One region of the Romboutsia sp. BSD2780061687b_171204_C1 genome, then DNA from elsewhere that is predicted to be linked to it. Evidence: riboswitches for the same ligand, from Rfam matches in the RefSeq annotation. Region 1 holds a riboswitch; the other holds the start of a gene.
The links. A riboswitch is a leader RNA that binds a small molecule or an ion and turns the genes downstream of it on or off. The one in region 1 is predicted to bind lysine.
Positions count from the first base shown of each region.

Region 1 (3,938 bases):
AATATACAAGTTCATAGCATAGTGTTTGTTGATATGATGATTATGATAATAATAACAATATTAACATATATATTTGCAGGAACTAAGCAACGTATAAATAAAAAAGAAGGTATATTATTAGTTATAATGTATATATTATATATGACATTTATAATAATAAGAAAATAAAAAAGAGTCTTTAAAGACTCTTTTTTATTTTAAGCTATTCCGTTTTCAAATTCTTCTATTAAATCTTCATCAGAAAGTTTTTCTATTGTTAATCCTGTTAATCCATAGAATAATGATATTAAAGGACAAATTAAGTTAAAGAATGCATATGGTAAAAATACGAAAGATCCAATTCCAAGTGTTGCTGACATATATGCTCCACAAGTATTCCAAGGAATAAGTGGAGACGTTATAGTGGCACTATCTTCTAAAGCACGAGAAAGATTCTTAGGAGATAAACCTTGTCTTATAAATGCATCCTTATACATACTTCCTGGTATAACTATGGCTAAATATTGGTCTGCAACTGCTAAGTTAGTACCGATACAAGTAAATATTGTAGCAGCTATAAGTCCAAAAGTACCCTTTGCAAATTTTAGTATAGACTGTGCTATAACTTGTAACATACCAGTTTTTTCTAATACCCCACCTACAGTTAAAGCACAAAGTATTAATGATACTGTCCCTAACATACTGTCAAGTCCACCTCTAGTAAGAAGATCATCAACAAACTTCATTCCAGTAGATGAAACATAACCAGACTTAGCAACTACAAGTATATCAGCTATAGATGCACCTTGAAATACTACTGCACAAACGCCACCTAATATAACACCACCTATAAGTGCTGGTATTGTAGGGACTTTAAATATAACCATTGCTATAACAGCACAAGGAACTAAAAGTAAAAATGGAGATAATGTATTGTAATTACTTAATAAAGCATTTTGAATTTGATTTATTTGAGATATATCCATTTCAGAACCTGCATATTTCATTCCTATTATACCGTATAATACAAGTGATATTAAAAGAGCAGGACCAGCTGTATATACCATATGTTTTATATGATCAAATAAAGTAGAACCAGCCATAGCAGGAGCTAAGTTTGTTGTATCAGATAAAGGAGACATCTTATCCCCAAAATAAGCACCAGATATTATAGCACCTGCAACTATTTTACCAGGTATACCTAAGGCACTACCAATACCTAAAAGAGCTATACCTACAGTACCAGCTGTTGTCCAAGATGAACCAGTAGAAATAGATACTATAGCGCAGATTAAAGTAGTTGCCACTAAGAATATTCCAGGTGATAATATTTTAAGACCCCAATATATCATAGCAGGAACTATACCACCAGCTATCCAAGTACCTATTATCATACCAACTACTAAAAGTATAAGTATTGATTGCATTGTCGTATTTATAGTAGATAGTATACCTTCTTCTAATTCCTTCCAATTAAAACCTAATCTAAAAACTGCAACACCACTTGCAAATGTAGCTCCTATTATAAGTGGTATATGAGCAGATATTTCATACTTTCTTAAAAATACTAAACATGTCACTAAAACTGCAACTAAAACAGAGACACATAGTAATGCATCAAATAAAGTTGCTTGTTTTTTAACCTTTTTTGTCATAAAAGTCCTCCTAAAATTTATACCGAATATAACGTTAAGGAGAAAAGAGATAATAAAAAAAGTCTAGGTGTAAAGATATTATCCTAGACTTAAGCATTCAACCGTACAATTAAAAATACGCTTAATCTAAAGATAGCACTCCACATATAAATGTGACAGTGTTATACATATTTTGCATAACCCCAATATATAAGTTTAAAGCTTCCCTTATATATTTCGGCATAGTTACCTTTTATTTTGCTTCTTCGTGCTTACCTCCACAAAACTACTATTTAACAATGCGACCTCTACCAATAGTTATATTCGATTTATTTGATAATAAAGATTATACCATAAATTAAAAAAAAATAAAGCATGAAATATTTAGGAATAAAAAATTTAAGAAAATTTTCACAATAATATGTAAAATAATAAGTCTTTAAAAACTACTTATTTTACTATAGAATAGTTATTAAATGTATGATTTAGAAAAATATAAATTTTATATAAATAGTTATACGAAAGGAAGTGAAAAATTTGGCTAAGGTTAAGTTTTATGCAGTAAGAAAAGGAAGAAACAATGGTATATATAATACATGGAATGAATGTAAGGAACAAATAAATGGTTTTTCAGGCGCTGAGTATAAAAGTTTTACTACGATAGAGGAAGCAAAATCATATATATATGGTGAAAATGGTGTAAAAATACAAGAGGGAAAAGAACTTGTAAAAGCTTATGTTGATGGTAGTTATGAACATTCAATAAGAGAATATGGTTCAGGGGTAGTTATAATAAAAAATGAAGAAGTTATAAAAACTTATAGCAAAAAAGGAAATGATAAAGATTTAGTTGGAATGAGAAATGTCGCAGGTGAAATAGAAGCTGCAAAGATTGCGATGAATTATTGTATAGATAATAACATAAATAATTTGATTTTATATTTTGATTATGAAGGAATAGAAAAATGGTGCTTAGGATTATGGAAAACTAATAAAGAAGGAACTACTAAATATAAGAAATTTTATGATAATATAAAAGATAAGTTAAATGTTGAGTTTGTAAAAGTAAAAGCACATAGTGGCAATAAATATAACGATGAAGCTGATAAATTAGCTAAGAAAGCTATAGGAATATAAAAGTCTTGCAAAGTATTTTGCAAGACTTTATTTTTAACTTAATCCAAAATCCTCTAATTCAGCTAAAACAAAAGAAGGTCTATTTATACCATCATACATAGCTTTTGCCAAAATATTTGCCTGGTCATATGTCGATGTCCAAGAAAAAATGCCACCAAGACAATTATCTAATACATATAGAGCTTTTATATAAATAGAAAGGGTATCCTCATAAGACATTGAGAACTCTCCATCTTTTACTAGATAAGGTACTTTAGCATCTCTATCAAACATTACTGTATGACCATTTTTATTTATATAATCCCTTCTAAGTTGATCATATGATCTTGTAATTGCAGCTCCAAGTCTACCATAAAAAGGAACTCCAAGTAGTATTTTTTCACGAGGCATACCGGCATTTATTAAATTTTGTACCATAGAATCTACACTATATCCTCTTAAAGATAAATTAGAAGGATATAAATTAGCATGATGTTTCTTAGCATTTTCACCTGTTTCTCCAGCTGTAAAATCATAACTCATTAGATTAAAATAGTTTATTAAAGGAGCTATTTTAGATATTTCAGCACTTCTATTTATATAACCAATATCTCCAGTACCAGCAACACTTAACCACTTATTATCTCCTATAACATCCCTTAGAGCGGTTAGTAAAAGTGTAAAATTTTCTTTATCTTCAGGTCTAGATTTTATACCCGCACCACTACTTCCTGGATATTCCCAGTCAATATCAATACCATCTAAATTATATTGCTTTATAAGCTTATTTGCTTCTCTAGCAAATGCATATCTAGATGCAGGAGTTAAAGCAGCATCAGAAAAACCTTCAACTCCCCATCCACCAATGGCAGCAATAACTTTTAAAGTAGGCTTAATATTTTTAAGACTTATAAGTTGATTTAAATAATTAGGAGTAGGAACTCGTAATGTTCCATTTTCATTAATTTCTACGAATGCATAGATTACAGCATCAAGTAAATTAGGATCTACGTTTCCAGGATTACCAAATACATACTCCATAACTATTGGACTAACATCAGGACAACTTATAGCAGGCTGTTTATCTGGGTCTGTTATTTCAGGTCTTTGGCACTTTTTAGTATTTTTAGATTTTATAAATACATCTTTATTATGTTTTACATTAATAGTTGGTCTATCCTTATCAGGCATAAAGCAAAGATACCAGTC
Region 1 is NZ_JADMRK010000002.1:124,485-128,422, reverse strand. Features, by position in the region: gene I2H23_RS05550 (calcium/sodium antiporter) at 1-168, shown strand, start outside; gene nhaC (Na+/H+ antiporter NhaC) at 198-1,634, opposite strand; lysine riboswitch at 1,760-1,932, opposite strand; gene I2H23_RS05540 (ribonuclease H1 domain-containing protein) at 2,151-2,750, shown strand; gene I2H23_RS05535 (peroxiredoxin) at 2,784-3,938, opposite strand, start outside.

Region 2 (3,938 bases), on a different contig from region 1:
TTTAGTCTTGTGCTTAATTTTATAACCTATATATAAACTTAAAAATAGAGGTATACCTATATAAGAAGCTATTAAACCACTCCAGTCAATGCCATCTGGTTTAATACAAGAATAACCTTGACCTATTATTATAACTATACACATTATTAATGCTAGTATAGGTCCAAAAGGATACCATTTAGCAGTAAATTTTAAATCTTTTAAATTATTACCTTGATGAGTATATGCTTTTCTAAATCTATAATGGCATATTGCTATTCCAACCCATGCTATAAATCCAGCAAGGCCAGATGCAGCAACTAACCAAACATAAACAGTACTTTCGGCAAATACACCTGTTAAGAAACAAAAAGATGCAACTATAGTAGTTAATATTAAAGCATTTACAGGAACACCTCTTTTATTAGTCTTAGCAAATAGCTTTGGAGCAAGTCCATCCTTAGCCATAGAGTGAAGCATTCTGCTTGATGCATACATACCAGAATTTCCAGCAGATAATACAGATGTTAATATTACTGCATTCATAAGAGAAGCAGCTCCAGCTATACCTGCTTTCTCAAATACCATAGTAAATGGACTTTCAGAAACACCAGCCTGTGTAAAAGGTATTATAGCACCTAAAACTATTATCGTTCCTAAATAAAATATTAATATTCTCCAAAATATGGATTTTATAGCCCTAGGAATAGTTTTTTCTGGATTTTCACTTTCTCCAGCAGCAACTCCTATAAGTTCGGTTCCCTGAAATGAAAATCCTGCAACTAGAAAAATGGCAAAGATTGATTTTATTCCACCATGGAAAGGTCCATCTTTTATAAAATAATTATGAAATCCTATTTCATCAGAACCAATTATACCAACTATCATTAATACACCTATTATTAAAAATATAATTACAGTAACAACTTTAACACCAGCAAACCAATATTCAGACTCACCGTAGGCTTTTGATGATAGGAAGTTTAATCCGACAATTATTATTAAAAATAATAAACTCCAGTAAACTCCTGGTATGTTTGGGAACCAAAATTTCATAACTAAAGAACCTGCAACCATTTCGGCAGCTATTGTTATAGCCCAGTTGTACCAGTAATTCCATCCAAGTGCAAACCCAAGTGCTGGGTCAATAAATTTAGTAGCATAGGAACTGAAAGATCCAGAGATTGGCATAAAAGTAGCCATTTCACCTAAACTTGTTATTAAAAAATAAACCATAATGCCTACTAAAACATATGCAACTAATGCACCACCAGGTCCTGCTTGATAGATAGTATCTCCCATTGCAAGAAATATACCTGTTCCAATAGAACCACCTAGTGCTATCATGTTTAGATGTCTTGCTTTTAATCCTCTTTTTAATTCTTGATTTTGTTCACTCATTTGATTATCCTCCTTATGGTGTAAATTTTCCATAAGTAAGTAACTAAGATAATAAAATTTATCTAACAATAAAAATGCGCTTAGTTTATGTCGCTAACGACTTCGACGGTTACTCAGATATATTTTTATATTATTGAGTTATTGATATACCTTATATAAGTTATCAGTAATTTTAGGTTTACATAAGGTTTTTGTATACAAAAAAAGCCATGAGACTATACCCATGACAAAAATACGTAAATTATATACAAAAAATACAACGTACCGTACGTTTTCATTGAAAATAGCTCTCCACAAAAATGTGACAGTCTTATGCATATTTTACATAAGCCCAGTAAATAGTATCAAAGCCATTAACTATTTACTTCGGCGAAATTTCCTTTTGTATTATTTCATTGAGCTTACCTCCATAATACTACTCTTAAATTTCGCGCCTCTATCTCAGTTATCTACTTGTTGTTTTAAATTATAACCAAAACAAAAAATAAGTCAATAGAAAAGATTAGATTTTGTACAAAAACAATAAATAATAAGTTTACTAACAATAATTGCAAGTGTTAAAATAGAGTTAACATAGTTAGTAAAAATATAACAAGGAGCAAAAGCATTAAATAAAGAAAATTGAGGGGGAAAGCAAGTGACATTATTAAAAAAGAGCATAGCAAGCATAACAACACTATGTTTAATAACTATAAATCTAACTAGTTTGAGTTTTGCAAGTGAGGATATGCAAAAACAAGAATTAAAAAAAGCTATAGAAAAATCGGAACCATTTGTAGTAAGTGGTAATATAAAGGAAGAGAAAAAAGAAGGTATATCACCTCAACAAATCCTAATTAATTATTTAAGCAATGTAGAAAAAACTTCTACTTTCAAAGTCAAATCAAAAGAAGATGATAAAAATGATTCTCAGGTTATAGTAAGACTTCAACAGTATATAAATAATATACCTATCTATGGTTCAGATTTAGTAGGATGCGTAGATTATGACGGAAATATAAAATCAATTTCAGGATATATAGAGCCAACATCAAAGACATTAAAAGGATTTAACTATAATCCGACTTTAACTAAAGATGATGCACTTAAGATAGCAAAGGAAAAACTTGAACTAAAAAATGAATTAAATAAAAATGAAAAAGTAGAGTTATATTTATATAAAAGTAAAGAAGAATATAAACTTGCATACAAAGTAGATGTAAATATAATAGGAAAAACAATTTATAACAAAATTGTATTTATAGATGCTAACAGTGGAGATATAATAAATCAATACGAAAACACAAACAATATAATCAAATCAGAAAAAATTAAAGCAAAAGGTGTATTTGGAGATGAAAGAGAAATACAAGTAATACATAGACAAGGTGAAGCAGGCTTTAAAGACGGGTATTATTTTATAGATTTAAGTAGAGGATCAAAACCTATAAAAACTTTAGATATAAAAGGTCAATATTTTTATCAATATTATTATCAAAATAAAATTCCTTATGGCATGGATAATGATATAAAATATTTTAGCACAAAACTAGAAAAGAGCGATGGAAAGTTTGTAGATGCAAACTACCATGTAGGAAAAACTTACGATTTTTATTTAAATAAATACAATAGAGATGGGCTAGATGGAAAGGGAAGTAAGCCAGAATTACTTGTAAATGTAAATGAGCCAGGAAATGCATTTTCCAGTCTAGTAAATGGAGTTGATATACTAGTTTTTGGAAATGAAAACTCAACAACTTATGATTCTGCAGGATCATTAGATGTAATTGGACATGAATATACTCATTCAGTAGTAAGACATACTGCTAATTTAGATTATGTATCTCAATCAGGCGCTATAAACGAAGCATATGGAGATATTTTTGGTACTTTAGTAGAACATACTTATAAATCAAGCAAAAATTGGACTATAGGAGAAGATTTTTCAAAATATGGATACTTAAGAAGCATGAAAAACCCAGATATAGATAATGTAGATAATATGGAAATCTGTAGAAGGTCTCATGTACATAATGATAGCTGTGACAATGATTACGTACATGAAAATAGTGGTATAATAAATAAATTAGCTTACCTAATATCTGAAGGTGGAACACAATATGGTATTAATGTTAAAGGTATCGGAGAAGAAAAAATGGGTAAACTTTTCTATGATGCACTTACAGAAGGCTTATATTCTCAATCAGATTTTAATCATCTAGGAGAAGTATTATTATTAAAAGCTAAAACAGCAAGTGAAAAAGAAACAGTAGAAAATGCTCTAAAAGCTGTTGGGATAATGAAGGTAAGCTCAAATAATCCTAAAGTAGTTATAAGTAAAATGGTAGGAGAAACTAGATATGAAACATCTATAATGATAAGTCAAAAAGGTTGGGATACTTCTGATAATGTAGTATTAGTAAATTCAAGTTCTATAGCAGATGCTCTTTCAGCCACACCATTTGCAAAATCTATAAATGCTCCAATACTTCTAACACCAAATGACAGCTTATATTATAATATTGAACAAGAGATAAAGAGACTAAAAGCTAAAAATATATATATTATTGGAGGTACAA
Region 2 is NZ_JADMRK010000003.1:249,165-253,102, forward strand. Features, by position in the region: gene I2H23_RS08965 (amino acid permease) at 1-1,380, opposite strand, end outside; lysine riboswitch at 1,657-1,827, opposite strand; gene I2H23_RS08970 (cell wall-binding repeat-containing protein) at 2,018-3,938, shown strand, end outside.
Region 2: linked by a shared signal. The riboswitch ahead of I2H23_RS08965 (amino acid permease) and the one ahead of nhaC (Na+/H+ antiporter NhaC) in region 1 are both predicted to bind lysine.